DNA from 3 places in the Arthrobacter woluwensis genome. Region 2 is predicted to be linked to each of the others. Evidence: riboswitches for the same ligand, from Rfam matches in the RefSeq annotation. Region 2 holds a riboswitch; each other region holds the start of a gene.
The links. Region 2 has a riboswitch for S-adenosylmethionine ahead of metX (homoserine O-acetyltransferase MetX). Riboswitches for the same ligand answer to the same signal wherever they lie in the genome.
Positions count from the first base shown of each region.

Region 1: linked by a shared signal. The riboswitch ahead of QFZ52_RS16180 (DUF1737 domain-containing protein) and the one ahead of metX (homoserine O-acetyltransferase MetX) in region 2 are both predicted to bind S-adenosylmethionine.
Region 3: linked by a shared signal. The riboswitch ahead of QFZ52_RS10105 (aminotransferase class V-fold PLP-dependent enzyme) and the one ahead of metX (homoserine O-acetyltransferase MetX) in region 2 are both predicted to bind S-adenosylmethionine.

Region 1 covers NZ_JAUSXR010000001.1:3,109,232-3,115,572, forward strand. Annotated here, with positions in the region: gene QFZ52_RS14280 (aminodeoxychorismate lyase) at 1-33, shown strand, start outside; gene QFZ52_RS14285 (GNAT family N-acetyltransferase) at 61-591, opposite strand; gene QFZ52_RS14290 (SRPBCC domain-containing protein) at 700-1,233, shown strand; gene QFZ52_RS14295 (alcohol dehydrogenase catalytic domain-containing protein) at 1,446-1,802, shown strand; gene QFZ52_RS14300 (zinc-binding dehydrogenase) at 1,858-2,358, shown strand; gene QFZ52_RS14305 (FAD-dependent oxidoreductase) at 2,619-4,157, shown strand; SAM riboswitch class IV at 4,334-4,440, shown strand; gene QFZ52_RS16180 (DUF1737 domain-containing protein) at 4,449-4,946, shown strand; gene QFZ52_RS14315 (rhodanese-like domain-containing protein) at 4,943-5,344, shown strand; gene QFZ52_RS14320 (O-succinylhomoserine sulfhydrylase) at 5,348-6,341, shown strand, end outside.
Region 2 covers NZ_JAUSXR010000001.1:924,939-931,279, forward strand. Annotated here, with positions in the region: gene QFZ52_RS04055 (bifunctional o-acetylhomoserine/o-acetylserine sulfhydrylase) at 1-1,198, shown strand, start outside; SAM riboswitch class IV at 1,353-1,467, shown strand; gene metX (homoserine O-acetyltransferase MetX) at 1,478-2,635, shown strand; gene QFZ52_RS04065 (hypothetical protein) at 2,822-3,376, shown strand; gene QFZ52_RS04070 (SGNH/GDSL hydrolase family protein) at 3,378-4,241, opposite strand; gene QFZ52_RS04075 (alpha/beta hydrolase) at 4,347-5,003, shown strand; gene QFZ52_RS04080 (RNA-binding S4 domain-containing protein) at 4,987-5,226, opposite strand; gene QFZ52_RS04085 (lactonase family protein) at 5,259-6,326, shown strand.
Region 3 covers NZ_JAUSXR010000001.1:2,210,794-2,217,134, reverse strand. Annotated here, with positions in the region: gene QFZ52_RS10115 (Nramp family divalent metal transporter) at 1-186, opposite strand, end outside; gene QFZ52_RS10110 (class I SAM-dependent methyltransferase) at 274-1,050, opposite strand; gene QFZ52_RS10105 (aminotransferase class V-fold PLP-dependent enzyme) at 1,170-2,579, opposite strand; SAM riboswitch class IV at 2,618-2,733, opposite strand; gene hisN (histidinol-phosphatase) at 2,806-3,627, opposite strand; gene rsgA (ribosome small subunit-dependent GTPase A) at 3,692-4,816, opposite strand; gene aroA (3-phosphoshikimate 1-carboxyvinyltransferase) at 4,818-6,185, opposite strand; gene QFZ52_RS10085 (DoxX family membrane protein) at 6,189-6,341, opposite strand, start outside.

The DNA.
Region 1 (6,341 bases), 2.2 Mb from region 2:
GAACTGAACCGGCTGTTCGCCGGCATCGAATAAGCGGGGTCGCGCGGCCGGAACCCCGACCTACAGCTCCGCGGCCATGACCACGCGCGGCCAGCGGTCCAGGCCGTGGGCGGCCTCCTCGGCGACCTTGGCGCGGAGCTCCGGCCCCCACTCCGATTCCGGCAGGACGGCGAATCCGAGCCGGGCGTAATAGGCCGCGTTCCAGGGGATCTCGCTGAAGGTCGTCAGGGTTGCTCGGCGCATCCCGCGATCCCGGGCGACGGTACGGAAGTGCTCCAGAAGCCGCGCGCCCAGCCCCTGCCGGCCGTGTCGCGGGTCGACGCTGAGCTGTTCCAGGTGGGCCTCGCCGTCCACCACCTCGCCGACGGCGTAGCCAGCCACTTCGACGGTGGCGTCCTCCACGCCGGGGACCGGCGCAACCCCGCCGGCCGGCACGGTCAGCACCCACGCCCAGCCGGACGCCGCGAAAGTGGCCAGTACGGCGTCACTGAAGGGCTCGTCGTCGGCGATCGAGGCCATCCCGGCCTGCCGGAAGAGTTCGCCGGCGGCACGTTCCAGGTCCTGGACGGCACGGAAGTCTGCAGTGGTCATGGCGCGGATCATCACTCCAGTCAACCAGTCCCGGGATTGCGCCGCATGACCCGGGATGAACGCCGGTGACGAATTGTGCCGCCCGATGAGGGCTGTCGTTGACCTTGGATGACGGCCGCCGCAGACTTCCAGGAGAACAAGGAGGACGAACAGGTGGAGAGCATCCGGCAGCTCGAGGAATGGCAGGGCCTGCGCGGCATCAACAGGGTCTGGGAGTTCGACGCGCCCGTTGAGACCGTGTTCCGCGCGCACACCGACCCGCTCTGGCTGGCCCGCTGGCTGGTGCCGGACGGCGTCGAACTGCGGTTCCGCCGCTGGGATGCCCGCACCGGCGGATCCTGGAGCTACTCCGTGGGCGCCGGCGGGGACGACTGGACCTTCTACGGCTCCTTCCACGAGGTCTCCGAGCCGTGGCGCATCGTGCAGACGGTGGAGGCGGAGGCCGACTCGCACGGCCCCGTCCTCGAAGTCCTCGACTTCCTCGAACTGCCCGGCGGCGGCTGCCGCCTCGAGGCCATCGCCATGTTCACCTCGCCCGCCGCCCGCGAAGAGGTCGGCGGCTCGGACGACGACGGCGGCCTGGCCCGCCTGACCGACCTCCTCTCCGAGCTGGGCGCCTTCTCCACCCCGCTGCCGCAGTAGAGTTACGCGCCCTCTGACCCCGCACGCGCCCTGTCGGACCCGCGCCCGAGCCCTTTCCCCGTCATCTGACGTCGCATCCGGAATGCCGTCGTCGCGAGTCCCGTTGCACGGGGCATCAGTGGGAACAGCATCAGTGAGAACAGTGCGCCGGACCGGCCCCTCACGCGAGAGGTGACCGGGACGACGCCGACAGCGCAAAGCGAGGAATCACCATGACACGTGCAGTGCGGTATGAAGAGTTCGGCGGACCCGAGGTCCTGCAGCTGGTCGCCGGCGAGGTGCCTCAGCCGGGCCCGGGCGAGGTCCGTGTCCGCGTCGCGGCCGCCGGTCTGAACCCGGTCGACTTCAAGATCTTCCACGGCGGCCCCGCGGCGGAGGCGTTCGGCGGAGCTCCCGGCTCCGGCGTCGGCAACGACTTCGCCGGCGAAATCGACGAACTCGGCGAGGGCGTCACGGGCTTCGCCGTGGGCGACCGGGTGTTCGGCGGCAAGCGGCACGAAGCGGTGGCCGACTTCGGTCCTGGTCCCCGCGAGCGGACTGCACCGCACCCCGGACGGACTCTCCGATGAGCTGGCCGCGACCCTGGACATCGCCGGACGGACCGCTGCCGCCGCGATCGACCAGTTGAAGCTGACGCCGGAGGACACCGTGTTGATCGGCGGGGCCGCGGGAGGCGTGGGCGTTCTGGCCACGCAGCTCGCCGTCGCGACCGGAGCCACGGTGATCGGGACAGCGTCCGAACGCAATCACGAATTCCTGCGCGGACTCGGCGCCGTGCCCGTCACGTATGGCGCGGGCCTGGCGGACCGCGTCGCGGAGATCGGCACGCCCACTGCCGCTGCTGACCTCAACGGCACCGAAGTGATCACCGTGGCGCAGGGCTTCGGTGTCCCCGCGGAGCGCATCACCGCGATCGCCGCGCACGGCCATCAGGACGGCGGGTTCATCGCGACCGGTGGCGGGGATGCCGGTCCGGGCGCGCTGGAGCGCATCGCGGCGGGCCTCGCCGACGGTTCCCTGGTCCTGCCCCTCGAAGCGACCTTCCCCGTGGAACAGGTGGCGGACGCCTACCGGCTGCTGGAGGAGGGCCACGTCCGCGGCAAGGTGGTCGTCACGCTCGACTGACGGGCGCAGCGCCGGGCCGGCCGGTTCCCGCGCCTTCACCCACGGAAACGTGGTTCACCCCCTGAAATTTCCCGGGGTGAACCACGTTTCCGGGGGCGCTTCCGTCAGCGCCCCTGGCAGAGCCCGCCCACAGAGGGGGTGTTGGATTCCCCGGCCCCGGCCTAGCGTGGAAGGGAGGGGCGACGCCCCGCCGCCGCCGTCGGGAGCACGGCGCATCACCCGGTGACGGTGGTTCCATCCGATCGAGGAAGGGGAACACCATGACGTCACTCTGGCTGGACCGGCCACCGATTGAGGGAGCCGGCGAATTCATTCCGGAGGCCCGCTACGACACCGTGGTCGTCGGCGCGGGACTGAGCGGACTGGCCACCGGGCTGCTGCTGGCCCGTGGCGGCCAGCGCGTCGCGATCGTGGAGGCCCGCGCCGTCGGCTCCGGCACCACCGGCAACACCACCGCGAAACTGAGCCTCCTGCAGGGCACCCGGCTGTCCGCGCTGCGTGACCGCCATCCGCTGAGTCTGGTGGAGGCCTACGTCGAGGGCAACCGGGAGGGTCAGGCCTGGCTCCTCCGATTCCTGGAGGAACAGGGCGTCCCCTTCCAGCGGCGTGACGCCTACGTCTTCTCCGTGACCGACGACGGCGCGCGGCAGCTGGGCGCCGAGTTCCAGGCCGCGCGGGACGCCGGGCTGGCCGTGGCTGAGGTCGCGGCCACGGAGCTGCCGTTCCCGATCACGGCCGCACTCCGCCTCGACGACCAGGCGCAGTTCGACCCGATGGACGTCCTGGAGGCCATGACCCGGGACTTCCTCGCCCACGACGGTGTGCTCCTGGAGGGCACCCGCGTCCACGACATCGAGCAGGAGGAGGAAGGCCTCATCCTCCGGACGTCCCGCGGCCGGCTCCTCGCGGACCGGGCCGTCCTCGCCACCGGCATTCCGTTCCTGGACCGCGGCGGCTACTTCGCCCGGCTCCACCCCTCGCAGTCCTACGCCGCGGCACTCCGGCTGCCTCCGGGCACGCCCGTCCCGCAGGGCATGTACCTCTCCGTCGAGACGCCAGCGCGGTCGCTCCGCAGCGCCCCGGACGACGACGGCGGCGACCTCCTCCTGATCGGAGGCAACGGTCACGCGACGGGCAAGGAACCCTCGCCCCAGGCCCGCCTGGACGAACTGCTCGACTGGGGCCGGCACCACTTCCCCGGAGCCGAGGTCACCCACACCTGGTCCGGCCAGGACTACCGTTCCGCGGACCGTCTGCCCTACATCGGACCGATGCCGTTCGGCGGAGGCCGGATCTTCGTGGCCACCGGGTACGACAAGTGGGGCATGAGCACCGGCATGGCGGCCGGGCTGGCCCTGAGTGCCGAGATCCTGGGCGGTCGGATGCCGTGGGCCGAGAGGCTGCGGGACCGTTCGGCCACCAGCCCCGGCCTGAGGTCCGGACTCGCGCAGAACGCCGCGGTCGCCGTCGACTGGGCCAAGGACTGGGTCAGTTCCCGTTTCCTCTCGCCGCCGGACGCCCACGAGGTGGTGCCGCGGGAGGGCCACGGCGTGGTGGCGCACGACGGCGACGGACCCGAGGCCGTCTCCACGGTCGGCGGGCGCACGTGCAGGCTCTCCGCCGTGTGCACGCACCGTGGCGGGATCGTGCGCTGGAACGACGCCGAACGCAGCTGGGACTGCCCTTTGCACGGGTCCCGGTTCGCCCCGGACGGCACGGTGCTCCAGGGACCGGCGACGCAGGATCTGGTGGTCGACTCCGTGGCCACCGGCGCCGCGACCCACGAGCCGGAGGAGTGAGCGCCGGCCGGTCCTGCGCGTTCACCCACGGAAACGTGGTTCACCCCCTGAAATTTCCCGGGGTGAACCACGTTTCCGTGGGTGCTGTTTCCGTGAGCGAATCCGCCCGGTTCATGACAGAAGATGAAGCCTCCCGTCACACTTCTCCCCGGGGCCTGGTGCTAGATTTTTTGCAGAGTAACGAGCACCGGTGACAAGCCCTGACTGACCGGTCGGCAACCCTCCACACGCGGCGGGGTGCCTCAGGTGACTACTCGGCATGTGTCAACTGCAAGCGCGAAGGAGCCCCACTTGCCTGCCCGCAAAGAACCCACGTCCGCCCCTGCCGGAACCGCCGGCGCCGCCAAGGCCACGACGCCCAGGAGCACCGCGGCCAAGCCCGCCACCCGGGCTCCGCGCACCACGAAGGCCGCGGCCGCCAAGCCGGCAGCCGCCAAGGCCTCCCCCGCGAAGGCCGCCACGACGACGGCGACCGCCCCCGCCGCCGAGCAGGCCACTGCCGCCGCGCCCGCCGTCGCGCCCCAGGACGTGACGGCCGAGACGCCCGCCCGCCTGCCCTACCGCCTCCTGACCGGCCCGGACACCCGCGAATTCTGCGAACGGGTCTCCGCCGCCCTGGCCGATGGGTACATCCTCTACGGGAGCCCGTCCGTGACCTTCAACGGGGAGACGGTGATCGCGGCCCAGGCCGTCGTCCTGCCCTACGCGCCGCCCGCGCCGCCGGCCCCGGTCGTCGACCCGTACGCCGTCCCCGCCACCGGCTTCGCCCCCTACGGCGGTGCCCTGTGAGCTACGCGGGTGACCTGACGCCACAGCAGGCCTGGAACAAGCTCAAGGACGGCGCCATCCTCGTGGACGTGCGCACCGAGGCGGAGTGGGCGCACATCGGCCGTCCGAAGGCCCCGTCCGGCGACCCCCTGTTCATCCAGTGGAACCTGGCCGGTGGCGCGCCGAACCAGGGCTTCCTCACGGAGCTCGCCGAGCAGGCGCCGGAGGCGGGCACCGCGGAGCTCGTGTTCCTGTGCCGCTCCGGGCAGCGCTCCATCGCGGCGGCCGAAGCCGCGACGGCGGCGGGCTGGTCCTCGTACAACGTCCTGGAAGGCTTCGAGGGCGTCCCGGACCGTTTCGGGGAGCGCACCGTGAACGGCTGGAAGAACAGCGGCCTGCCGACCACCATCGGGGCGTGAGGCATGGCGTTCAATCCTGAGGCCGCGTCCTGGTCGCCGGCCACGCAGGCCGTCCGGGGCGGGCTGGACCGCACGGGCTTCTACGAGACCTCCGAGGCGTTGTTCCTGAACTCGGGCTTCGTCTACGACTCCGCGGAGGCCGCCGAACGCGCCTTCACCGGTGAGGACGAGCGCTTCGTGTACTCGCGCTACGGCAATCCGACCGTCGCCACCTTCCAGGAGCGGCTGCGGCTGCTCGAAGGCACCGAGGCGTGCTTCGCGACGGCGTCCGGCATGTCCGCGGTGTTCACGGCCCTGGGCGCGCTGCTCGCCGCCGGGGACCGCGTGGTCGCGGCGCGGTCGCTGTTCGGTTCCTGCTTCGTGATCCTGAACGAGATCCTGCCGCGCTGGGGCGTGGAGACCGTGTTCGTCGACGGGCCCGATCTGGAGCAGTGGCGCGAGGCCCTGTCCGTGCCGACGCAGGCGGTGTTCTTCGAATCGCCGTCGAACCCGATGCAGGAGATCGTGGACATCGCCGCGGTCAGCGAGCTCGCGCACGCCGCGGGCGCCACCGTGGTGGCCGACAACGTCTTCGCCACCCCCATGCTGCAGCGCTGCACGGATCTGGGGGCCGACGTCGTCGTGTATTCCGGGACCAAGCACATCGACGGGCAGGGGCGCGTCATGGGCGGCGCGATCCTCGGGACCAAGGAGTTCATCGACGGGCCGGTGAAGAACCTCATGCGGCACACGGGGCCGTCGCTGTCGAGCTTCAACGCCTGGGTGCTGACGAAGGGCCTGGAGACGCTGGACATGCGCGTGCGGCACTCGTCCGCCTCCGCTCTGAAGCTGGCCGAGTGGCTCGAACGGCAGCCCGGGGTGACCTGGGTGAAGTATCCGTTGCTGCCCTCGCACCCGCAGTTCGAACTGGCGAAACAGCAGATGAGCGCGGGCGGCACCGTGCTGACGTTCGAGCTCGCGCCGCTTCCCGGCGGCACGGCCAAGGACGCGGCGTTCA
Region 2 (6,341 bases):
GAGCGCCGCCAACCGCTTCGCGCTCGCCGAACTGGCCCCTATCTACACCCGCATCGGCAACCCGACGCAGGACGCCGTCGAACAGCGCATCGCCAGCCTCGAAGGCGGCCTGGCGGCCCTGCTGCTCAGCTCCGGCCAGGCCGCGGAGACGTTCGCCATCCTCAACGTGGCCGAGGCGGGTGACCACGTGGTGGCCAGCCCCAGCCTGTACGGCGGCACCTACAACCTCCTGGCCAACACCCTGAAGAAGTTCGGCATCGAGGTCACCTTCGTCGAGGACCCGGACAATCTGGACCACTGGCGCGCCGCCGTCCGGCCGACCACCAAGCTCTTCTTCGCCGAGGTCGTCTCCAACCCGCGGCAGGACATCCTGGACATCGAGGGCGTGGCCTCCGTGGCGCACGAATCCGGCGTCCCGCTGATCGTGGACAACACCCTTGCCACCCCGTACCTCATCCGGCCTCTCGAGTGGGGCGCGGACATCGTGGTGCATTCGGCCACCAAGTACCTGGGCGGTCACGGCAGCGCGATCGCCGGTGTGATCGTGGACTCCGGCAAGTTCGACTTCGGCGCGGACCCGGAGAAGTTCCCGGGCTTCAACACCCCGGACGAGAGCTACAACGGACTCGTCTACGCCCGCGACCTCGGCGCGGACGGTGCGCTGGGCGCCAACCTCAGCTACATCCTGAAGGCCCGCGTGCAGCTGCTGCGTGACCTTGGATCCGCCGTCAGCCCGTTCAACGCGTTCCTCATCGCGCAGGGCCTCGAGACGCTGAGCCTCCGCGTCGAGCGCCACGTGGAGAACGCGCTGAAGGTCGCCGAGTTCCTGGAGGCGCGCGACGACGTCGAACGCGTCGCGTACGCAGGCCTGCCGAGCAGCCCGTGGTACGAGCGGGGGCGCAAGTACGGTCCGAACGGCATCGGCGCCGTGGTGGCGTTCGAGATCGCCGGCGGACTCGAAGCCGGCAAGGCGTTCGTGGACGCGCTGGAACTCCACTCGCATGTGGCGAACCTGGGCGATGTCCGTTCCCTCGTCATCCACCCGGCGTCCACCACGCACGCCCAGCTCAGCGAGGCCGGTCAGCGCGCCGCGGGCGTCACCCCGGGTCTGGTCCGTCTCGCAGTGGGCATCGAGCACATCGACGACATCCTGGCCGATCTGGACGCCGGTTTCCGGGCCGCGAAGGCCGCCGTCTGAGCCCCTCGGGGCATCCGCGGGACATCCACGGGCCGCGCATTCTTCGGAATGCGCGGCCCTTGCTGCCACTTGGGCGAACATAAATCCCGAGAGCCTGTCTCATGAAGCGTCATCTTCAGAAACGGCCTCTTCCGATCCTTTACACTGGTCCGAGAGTCACGAGTGCCAGCGCCAAACCCCGGTTCGCTGGCCGGCAACCCTCCTCCTGCGGTGGGGTGCCCCGGGTGAAGACTCGGCCCAGCGCCGGCCGGCGCGGGCAAGCTCAGGAATAGAGGCCCCATGACTATCGCTGCATCCCGTCCACTGTCCACTGCGCGGGACACCACCACCCGCGAGGAGCGCGACGCCGACGCGCGCCACGGTGTGCAGCGCACCGCCGTCGTCGGGCCGCTGGAGCTGGAGGCCGGCGGGAAGCTGCCGGACGTCACCCTCGCGTACGAGACCTGGGGGACGCTCGCGCCCGATGGCGGCAACGCGGTCCTGATCCAGCACGCCCTCACGGGAAGCGCGCACGTCGCACAGGGTGACACGGACGAGGAGGGCTGGTGGGACGGACTGGTCGGCCCGGGCCGCGCGATCGACACGGACCGGTTCTTCGTGGTGGCCGTGAACATCATCGGCGGCTGCAACGGCAGCACGGGGCCGTCCAGCCCCGCCCCCGATGGCAAACCGTGGGGTTCCCGGTTCCCGTTCATCACGCTCCGCGACGCGGCGGTCGCCGAGGCGCGGCTCGCGGATCAGCTGGGCATCCGGCAGTGGTTCGCGGTGGTCGGCGGGTCCATGGGTGGCGCGCGGGCGCTGGAATGGGCCGCGGGGTTCCCCGAGCGGGTCCGCAAGTGCGCGGTGATCGCGATCGGCGCCCACAGCACCGCCGAGCAGATCGCCCTGGCCCAGGCGCAGACCCTCGCCATCCGCCAGGACCCGGCCTTCCGCGACGGCGACTACTACGACGGCCCGGCGCCCGAGGCGGGCCTGGCCCTGGCGCGCCGGATCGCGCACATCTCCTATCGCAGTGAGGCGGAGCTCGAGGCCCGCTTCAGCCGCAAACCCCAGGAGGGCGAGTCGCCGCTCAACGCCTCCGCCCTCGCCGAACGGGGCCGGTACCAGGTGGAGAGCTACCTGGACCATCAGGGCGGCAAGCTCGTCCGCCGTTTCGACGCCAACAGCTACATCGCGCTGACGGAAGCGCTCATGAGCCACGACGTCGGCCGCGGCCGCGGCGGCGTCGAGGCGGCGCTGGCGGACAGCCCGGTCGAGTTCTTCGTCGCCGCGGTGGAGTCCGACCGGCTCTACCTGCCCCGGCAGTCCGAGGCCCTCGCCGCGGCCCTGCCCGGAGACGTCACGGTGCACCGGATCGCCTCGGAGATCGGCCACGACGGCTTCCTCACGGAAGCGGGCCAGCTCGGCGCGCTGCTCGGCCGGACGCTTTTCGCCTGAGGCGGGCCTATCCGGCATTCTCAACCCCGCCTCCAGATTCCCATCCGGCCCTCACAACCCATCCGGCCCTCACAACCCATTGACTGCTCCATAGGAAGTCATTCCGCCGCGAAATCCGGGGAAAACGACATCCTATGGAGCAGTCGCTGAGGGGATCTCCGCAGGTCCGGATGGGATAATCCCGTCATGGCTCTGGAAAACCTGCTGCTCCGTCTCGACCGCATCGCCGGAGGCCGCCAGGCCGGCGTCCGCATCGGGGAGCGGCAGCGGCTCCATCCGAAGACGCGGCGCGCTTTCACCTGGGTGCTGTGGCTCCTGGTGCTGGAGCTCGTGCTGGGAGTCGGGGCCGTCGTCGTCGCGCTGGTGCTGTCGAGCAGCGGCGAGCCGGTGCCGTTCGCCGTCTGGATGCGCACCGTGGTGGTGCTCGGGATGACGGCCACCCTGTTCTACTTCGCGTGGCGCGCGACCAAGGGCTGGTACTGGGCGTACCAGCGGCTCCGGCTGTTCGCGCAGATCTTCCCCGTGGTCACGCTCGTCATGGCCGCGATCCCCGGGCTGTATCCGCTGTGGATGGTGACCGAGCAGATCGTGTTCAGCCTCATCATGATCGGCATCGCCGACTTCCTCACGAGCGATCACATGAGGATCGCGTTCCGGAAGCCCGGCGCGCCCCGGGACCTGGATCCGGATCTGGACCCGGACGACCAGGCCCCGGACGATCAGGCCCCGGCGGCGTCCTGAGTCAGAGCTCCTGACCCGGCAGGAACACCGGCCCCGCCACCGGGCGCTTGGGCTGGATGCCGTCGCCCGACGACTGGTGCCGCAGGCGGCGCAGGACCCACGGGAACAGGTGCTCGCGTGCCCACAGGAAGTCCTCGGTGCGAGCGGTGCGCCACGTCTTCTCCGGCATGGGCTTGGGGGAGAGCGGTTCCAGAGTGTGCTGGACGTTCAGGGCGTCCAGGACCATCGTCGCGATGGTGTGGTGGCCGAGGGGCGAGAAGTGGAGGCGGTCCTGGTCCCAGTACTGCGAGCCGGCGAGCTGCCGCAGCGACCACATGTCCGCGATCACGGCGTCGTGCCGCGCGGCCACGGTGCGCAGGTTCTCGTTGTAGATGGCCACCTTGCCGCGGAGCGGGCTCAACACGGTCGACACCGTGTCCGGGCCGTTGAACAGCACCACCGTGGCGCCCTCGGAGGCGAGACGGCCGACGGCGGCGTCCAGCGTGTTGGCGAGGGCGTCGGGATCGCCGCCGGGACGGATGAGGTCGTTGCCGCCGGCGGAGATGGTGATCAGATCCGGCTTGAGGTCCAGGCAGGGGTCCACCTGCTCATCGATGATCTGCTGCAGGAGACGCCCGCGGATGGCGAGGTTGGCATACGCGAAGTCCGGGTGTCCGGCGCTCAATTCCTCCGCCACGCGGTCCGCCCAGCCGCGGTGGCCGCCCGGGCTCGCCGGCTCGGGATCGCCGATGCCCTCCGTGAAGGAGTCGCCGAGGGCCACGTACCGGGACCACGGGTGGCCGCCGTCGCTCTCCTGCTGAACTTGAGGAGAGGAAGCCGGCGCGGGAAATACTGGCCCTGAAGATAACTGAGAGGAGTCGCTCATTCTTCCCATCATGCCCCCGGGCGGCTCGGTTACGCCACCGTAGCTTCCGGAACGCGCCGCCCTCTTCGGCCGGGCCGATCAGGCCGTGATGGCAGAATACGAGCCATGAGTCTTGACGCCCCCGCCTTCCCCGCACCCACCGTCCTCTGGTCCGTCCCCGAAGATCAGCGGCAGGGCCGGCCTCTGCTGGTGCTTCTGCACGGCTACGGCGCCAACGAGGCGGACCTGTTCGGGCTGGCGGATCAGCTCCCGGACGAATTCGTGGTCGCGAGCGTGCGTGCGCCCCTGACGATGGGGCCGGGGTTCACCTGGTTCCCGCTCACCGGATCCCTCGATTACTCCTTCGACGCCGTCAAGGCCGCGACCGACTACGTCCTCGAGTGGCTGGACGGGGTGCGCGAGGAGTTCACCTCCGTGAGCCTTCTGGGGTTCTCCATGGGCATGGCGATGGCCACCAGCATGTGGCGCCGCCGCCCGCAGGACTTCGCGGCGATCGTGGGGCTGTCAGGTTTCGCCGTCGAGGGTGGCACCGACTGGTTCCGGGACGCGGAGCTCGACGGCAGCACGCCCTTCTTCTGGGGCCGCGATCCGCAGGACCCCGTGATCCCGCGCGAGAAGGTCGATTTCACCGCGGCCTGGCTGCTCGGCAAGGCCCGCGCCACCAAGGTGCAGTACAGCGGCGTGTGGCACGGCATCAGCCCTCAGGAAGTGGGGCACGTCGCCGAATTCCTCGGCTTCGAGGTGCTCAGCCCGCAGCGATGACGCGGACGCTCTGACCGTTGACCGTCACCACGTCGCCCGTCGTCAGCTGACGGCCCCGGCGGTCTTCGATGTCGCCGTTGACCTTGACCAGCCCGTTCTTGATGAGCTCGGTCGCCTCCACGCCGTCGTCGGCGAGGGAGGAGAGCTTGAGAAGCTGACCCAGGCGGATCATCGAATCCCGGATCTCGATGGTGTCGATGCCGTCCGGTGCAGGAGAAGTCATATCCCCATGATGCCTTACCCCACGGAGGAACGATGAACATCCCTCTCTATCTCGGCAGCTACACCGAGGACGGTTCCGGCCGTGGTTCCGGGGTGCAGCGCGTGACGGTCGACCCGGTGGCCGGGGAGCTGACGGTGCTGGCCACGAGCTCTGGCGTGCGCAACCCGTCGTTCCTGCTGTGCGGGCCGGGCGGCCGCCTTTTCGCCGTGGAGGAGCTCGACGCCGGCCAGGTGGTCGAGCTGGACCCGGAGACCCTCGCGGTCAAGGCCCGGGTGAGCAGCGGCGGGTCGTCGCCGTGTCACCTCGGCCTGGCCGGCGGGCTGCTCCTCGTCGCGAACTACGGCTCCGGGACGGTCTCCGGTCTTCCGCTGGACGGTCCGTGGGGCACCGAACCGCTGTGGACCGTGGGACAGGAGGGCGCGGGACAGGACGGCGCCGGCCCGGTGGCCGACCGTCAGGAAGGGCCCCATGCCCACTCGACCCTCGCGCTGGGCGAGGACCGCTTCCTCGTGGCGGACCTGGGCCGGGACCGGGTCGACGAATACCTCCTGGGTGAGGACAGTCCGGAGCTCGTGGGCGGGCTGGACCTCCCGCCCGGCACCGGACCGCGGCATCTGCTCCTGGAGGAGCCCGCGGCTGGGGTCGGCGAGGGCGCCAGCAAGGGGGCGGTGGTGCTCTGGGTGGTCGGTGAACTCGACGCCGCACTCCACCGTGCCGTCCGCGCCGAGAACGGGTCGTGGGCCCTGGCCGGTGAGCCCGTGGCGTTGGCTCCCGGTCACGAGCAGGCCTATCCGAGTGAGATCACCGGCCACCCCGGCTCCGGTGAGCGGGCACTCGTGGTGGGCGTGCGCGGGAGCGACACGCTCGCCGTCGTCGCGCGCGAGGAAGGGGAGGAGCGGCTGCTCCGGACACTTCCGTGCGGCGGCGCGTGGCCCCGTCACCTGGCCTGGGCGCGCGCCGACGACGGCGCCCCGCACCTCTGCGTCGCGGCGGAACGCGGGCACCGGCTGAGCGTGTTCGTCCCCGGCCCGGACGGCGAACTCACCCCGGTGGGCGGCGTGGAGACGTTCAGCCCGACGTACGTGCTGCCGGTAGGCTAGGACGTGTGTCCCCAC
Region 3 (6,341 bases), 1.3 Mb from region 2:
GGCCATGATGTTCGCGGCCACGAGGACCCAGACCAGCAGATAGCCGAACTGGGCGCCCGCGGTCAGGTTGGCCGCGACATTGCCCGGGTCCACATAGGCGATGGCGGCGACGAAGGCCGGCCCGAGCAGCAGGATTCCCGCGCCGCGGCGTGGTGCGACGACTCCTGGGGACAGCTCGGTCTTCATCTCATCCTCCTTTAGGCGAGCCGAACCAGGTAATTTCGGCTTGCCTAAAACTCTAGGCTCGGAGACCTCTCGGCGCAAGTGTGACCGTCAGCGCCGCGTGGTCTTCCACGCGTAGCAGCGGTAGGGGAGGGTGAGGATCTCCCCGGGGCGATGTCCGAGATGCTCGCAGAGGTACCACTCGAGGTTGCTGAGGACCTTCTCCCGGGTGGGGGCGGACGCCCGCAGGTAGTAGCTCCGGGATTTGGTCAGCTCCAGGAGATCCTCCGGCGTCACCCGGTCCTGCCACGGGATCACCGCGGCCTGGAGCTCGGTGAAGCCGGGCCCGACGGCGGGCACGAAGTGCGGCTTGATGACGTCACCGGCGTGCATGATGCGGGACAGCCGGTGCACCCACGGGACGGACGTGTCCAGCTGGTTCCAGATCAGTGCGAGGGTCCCGCCCGGCCGCAGGACCCGGAGGGCCTCCGCGCTCGCGGCGAGAGGATCGAACCAGTGCCAGGCCTGGGCCACCGCGATCAGATCGGCGCTCTCCGCACGAAGCCCCGTGGCCTCCGCCGTTCCCTGAACGGTCGCGACGCCGGGGAGTTCCGCATGCAGCTGGGCCAGCATGTCGGCGGAGGGCTCCACGGCCGTCACGTCCAGGCCGAGATCCACGAGCAGCGCGGTGTATTTGCCGGTGCCCGCTCCCAGGTCCACGGCCGATCGCGCGCCGTCCGGCACGCACCATGCAGCTGACTCCGCCGGATACGAAGGCCGGACCTGAGCGTAGTGCTCCCCGCCCTGTTCGAACGCGCGGCCCATCTCCCGGCGGGTGGTGGTGTCCATGCGGGGACCACCGGGCGGCGACACGTGACGGGCTGACATGCTGACTCCTGGACGATGACGGGATCCGCCCGCGGAGCGCGGGGCGGCTTGCCGTTTAAGGGTCGCACAGGGGGCGGACGCGCCGGCCCCTGTGCGACCGGACGTGCTGCGTCAGAGGATCAGTCCGTGGTGGTGCAGGGCGCGGCGCCCGCCGTGCCGGGGGTGTTCGGCGCCCAGTGCGGGTAGCTGCGCTGATCGTTCGCGGGAACCCAGCGTCCGGCGTCGACCACGTAGTCCCAGCCGAGACCGCGTTCGCGCAGCTGCCGGATCCCCTCGATGAGGCACTCGGCGTCCTCGAGCCGCGACCCCAGACCGAAGCTGGCCCGGAGCGATCCGGCGGGCAGGCCCAGCCGCTTGAGCAGCGGGTGGGCGCAGAACTTGCCGTCCCGGAGTCCCACCCCGTGCTCGGCGGAGAGGTAAGCAGCCACGAGGCCGGCGTCGTAACCCTCCACGGAGAAGTTCACCACGCCGATCGAGTCGGTGGAATCGCTGAAGATGCGGTGCACGGTGACGCCGTCCAGGGCGGCGAGACCGTCCTCCAGGTGGCGGCGGATGTCCGCCTCGTGCTGCTGCCACGAGTCGTGGTCGAGGGATGCCAGGACCTGGGTCGCCCGGGCCAGGGTGGCCGCGCCGAGGACGTTCGGGGAGCCGCCCTCATGCCGGGCCGGTCCGGTGGTCCAGACGACCGAATCGAGGCGGGCCTCCCGCACGGCGCCGCCGCCGAGCAGGTGGGGAGTCCCGGCGTCGAGCCAATCGGCACGGCCCACCAGGACTCCGGCGCCGAACGGCGCGTACAGCTTGTGGCCGGAGAAGGCGAGGAAGTCGACGTCGAGCGCGGTGATGTCGATCCGGCGGTGCGGCGCCAGCTGGGCGGCATCCACGACGATCCGGGCGCCGTACTCGTGCGCCAAGGCGGCGAGCTCGGCGATCGGCAGGATCTCACCGGTGACATTGGAAGCGCCCGTCACGGCCAGGAGGGCGACACCGCCGGCTTCGAGCTCCTCCCGGAGGGCCTCCACGGTGGCCGCGATGGTCTCCCGCGCCACGAGGCTCCGGTGACCGACCCGCTGCCAGGGGAGCAGATTGGCGTGGTGCTCGATGTCCAGGTAGAGCACGTCGCCGGCCTGTTCGCCCTGGCGCTGGGGGAGGCAGCCCGCCAGCACGTTCAGCGAATCGGTGGTGTTGCGCGTGAAGATCACCAGGTCATCCGGACGTCCGCCCACGAAGTCGCGCACGATCTCCCGGGCATTCTCGTACACCGAGGTGCTGATCTGCGAGGCGTAGCCGGCGCCGCGGTGCACGCTCGCGTAGTACGGCAGGATCTCGTTCAGGTAGGCCGAGACCACGCTGAGCGCGGGGGCGGAGGCGCCGTAGTCGAGATTGGCGTACCGGGCCGTGCCGCCCTGGATGAGCGGGGCCTGGATCTCCGCGCCGGTGACCGCGGCGAACGGATTGGCGGCCAACGACGGCGCGTGGGCGCGACCGGTTCCGGCGGCGGTGGAGCGGGGGGCGAGGGTGTTGACGGACATGCTGGACCTCTGCATCGTGGAGGGGCCCGCACAGGCGGGCACCGCGCTTGCCGCACCACTTTCTGTGGCCGGCCTGGTCGTCACCCGGGGCACCCCACCGCGTCTGGAGGGTTGCCGGCCAGCAAACCGGGGTTTTGCGCTGGCACTCGTGACCTGATTACGAGAGTAAAACAGCGGCGCGTCCCCGAAGGAACGCGCCGCCAATATTACGTGGAATATGACCTGCTCAGGGGGCCTGCAGCAGATCGTCCAGCCCGGGATTGAGCCTCCGGAGGAACTCTGAATGCAGGATGCCGTTGCTGGCCACCGCGTTGCCGCCGAACGGGCCGTCCTGCCCGTCGAGCGAGGTGAAGCGGCCACCGGCCTCGGTGACGATCGGCACGAGCGCCGCCATGTCGTAGAGGTTCAGCTCCGGCTCGCAGGCGAGGTCCACGGCGCCTTCGGCCAGGAGGCAGTAGGACCAGAAGTCGCCGTAGGCGCGGGTGCGCCAGACCGTGTCGTGGAGGTCGAGGAACTCGTCCCGCAGGCCGAGTTCCTTCCAGCCGCCCAGGCTGGAGTAGGAGAGGGAGGCGTCCTCGAGGCGGTGGACGTCGGACACCTTCAGCCGGGTGGCCGAGGCGAGGGAACGGCCCGTGTAGGCGCCATGGCCCTTGGAGGCCCACCAGCGGCGGCCCAGGGCGGGGGCGCTGACGACGCCGACCACCACCTGATCGTCCTCGATGAGGGCGATCAGCGTGGCCCAGACGGGCACGCCGCGCACGAAGTTCTTGGTGCCGTCGATCGGATCGATGACCCAGCGGCGGGAGGAGTGGCCCGTGGTGCCGAACTCCTCGCCGATGACGGAGTCCCGAGGCCGGGCCCGGGACAGCTGGGCGCGGATGTACTCCTCGGCGCTCCGGTCCGCATCGCTCACCGGTGTCAGATCCGGCTTGGTCTCGACCTTCAGATCCTGGGCTTTGAAGCGCGCCATGGTCTGGGCATCCACCTGGTCCGCCATGACATGGGCAAGCCGGAGGTCATCGGTGTAGTTCTGGGAGGAGTCCATCATGGGTTAAACCGTACCCACAAAGCACGCATCCCAGCTCATCCGGGGCGTGGACGTGACCGCGCCGTCAGGGAGTGCCGAGCTCCTTGGCCTCGCGTTCCTCCTGCGTTCCGGCGTCCAGCACCCGGCGCAGCGACTCCAGCCGCGAGGCTCCGGCGGGCCCGGCGTGTCCCTCGGCCACCCAGGCATCCAGGCCGCAGCCGATCGCCTGCGCGCCGTGCTTGCAGCCGCGCTCGCAGGCCTCGGTGCCGGGCGCCAGATCCGGGAACGCCTGCAGGATGCGTTCGGGATCGACCAGGGCGAGGCCGAAGGACCGGACGCCGGGAGTGTCCACGATCCACGTTCCGGGCCGCGCCCCCGGCATCTGGAGTGCCAGGGCGGAGCTGGACGTGTGGCGTCCGCGGCCGGTGACGGCGTTGACCTGTCCGGTGGCCCGTTCGGATCCCGTCAGGGCGTTGACCATGGTCGACTTGCCGACGCCGGAGTGCCCCAGGAGGACGCTGACGGAGCCGTCGAGCTCCTCCCGCAGTTCCTCGACGGCGGTGCCCAGCAGGGAGGCGGAACCGCCGTCGGCGCTCCGGGCGTCGATCCCGCTGGCTCCCGCCTCCGTGGTGCGGCTGATGATGACTTTGAGATCCAGGGCCTGGTAGTTCGCCAGCAGCTCGGCGGGGTCCTTCACGTCGGCCTTGGTGATGAGCAGGATCGGCTCGATCCCGGCGTCGTACGCGGCCACGAGGGCGCGGTCGATGAAGCCGGTGCGGGGCTCGGGGTTCGCGGCCGCGACCACGACCACGAGCTTGTCCGCGTTGGCGACGACGACGCGCTCCACCGGGTCGGTGTCGTCCGCGCTGCGCCGCAGAAGCGTCTTGCGGGGTTCGATGCGGACCAGCCGGGCCAGCGTGTCGGGATCTCCGGAGACGTCGCCCACGAGGGCCACGAAGTCGCCGACCACGACCGGGTTGCGCCGGAGCTCCTTCGCCCGCGCCGCGATCACCGTCCGCTCCTGCGGCGTCCCCTCGTCCAGGACGGCGGTGTAGCGTCCGCGGTCCACGGTGATGATGCGCCCGATCACCGCATCCGAGTGGCTCGGGCGGTCTTTCGTGCGGGGCCGGGACCCTCGTTTGCTCGGCCGGAGCCGGACATCGGATTCATCCCAGGAGGACAGGGAACGACCGGACTGACCCTGCCCCACGTCAGGAGCCAGCCTGAGTGCCGGCGGGCGAGATCTGCTCCGTGTCCCCTGCGCGTCCGTCCAGCATGGCCGTCCAGAGTGCGGGGAAATCGGGCATGGTCTTGGCGGTGGTGGCGATGTCCTCCACGAACGTCCCCGGCACGGCCAGACCCCAGATGGCGCCCGCGGTGGCCATGCGATGGTCTGCATAACTGTCCAGGACGGCGCCGTGCAGAGGGACGGGCCGGATGATCAGGCCGTCGGCGGTCTCCTCCGCGTCGCCACCCATCCGGCGGATCTCGGTGACGAGGGCCTCGAGCCGGTTGGTCTCGTGACCGCGCAGATGAGCGATGCCGCTCAGGCGCGACGGCGAGTCGGCCAGGGCGCACAGCGCTGCGACCGTCGGAGCCAGTTCGCTCGTGTCGGCGAAGTCGCCGCCCAGGATCCGGGACCCGCCCTGCACCACGAGGGTGGAGCCGTCCAGGGTCACGGTCGCGCCCATCCGGGTGAGGATGTCTCGCCAGAGGTCGCCCACCTGCGTGGTGGGGCTGGGCCAATGCGGCACGCGGACGGTGCCGCCCGTGACGAGCGCCGCTGCGAGGAACGGACCGGCGTTGCTGAGGTCCTGCTCGATCCGGACGTCGAAGGCGCTGATGGGGCCGGGGGAGACGAACCAGTGGTCCGGCACGGAGTCGTCCACCGTGACACCCAGGGACCGGAGGACTTCGACGGTCATCCGGATGTGGTCCAGGCTGGGCACGGGCTTGCCGGCGTGCTCGATGTGGAGGCCATCGTCGAAGCGGGCGCCGACCAGGAGGAGGGCCGAGACGAACTGGCTGCTCCCGCTCGCGTCGATGATCACGTGGCCGCCGGGGACGGAGCCTTCGCCGCGCACGGTGAAGGGGAGCGACGCCGGGGCGCCGCCGTCGTCGGACGTCAGGGTGATGCCGAGCGCCGCGAGTGCCTGGATGATCGCGCCCATGGGGCGCTGACGGGCGTGGGGGTCACCGTCGAAGTGGGTGTCACCCCTGCGCAGGGCCGCCAGCGGGGGGACGAACCGCATGACTGTCCCGGCGAGCCCGCAGTCCACGCTCACGGCGGAGGCCGGGGCGTCCTGGGGGATCGGGGTGATGACCAGATCCGGACCGAAGGACCCGTCCCCGGGGACCTCCTCCACGGTGGCGCCCAGGCTGCGCAGGGCCGCGATCATCAGCGCCGAGTCGCGGGAATGCAGAGGCGCGCGGAGCCGGGAGGGGCCGTCCGCGAGTGCGGCGAGCACGAGGTAGCGGTTGGTCAGGGATTTGGAACCCGGCACCGAGACGGTCGCGTCGACCGGACCGGTGGCCAGGGGCGCCGCCCAGGGCTGGACGACAGGGGCTTGCTGCGGCACGAATCAGTCTCCCTTGGAGGCGCCGGCGCCACCCTCGGGCCGGTTCTGCACACGCCACACGAGGCTCGGCTTCCCCGCGGTGTCCACGATGGCCAGCAGGGCGGCGCCGTTGAGCGAGAGGTTCTTCAGGAGCTGATTGCGGCGAGCCGCGCGGCC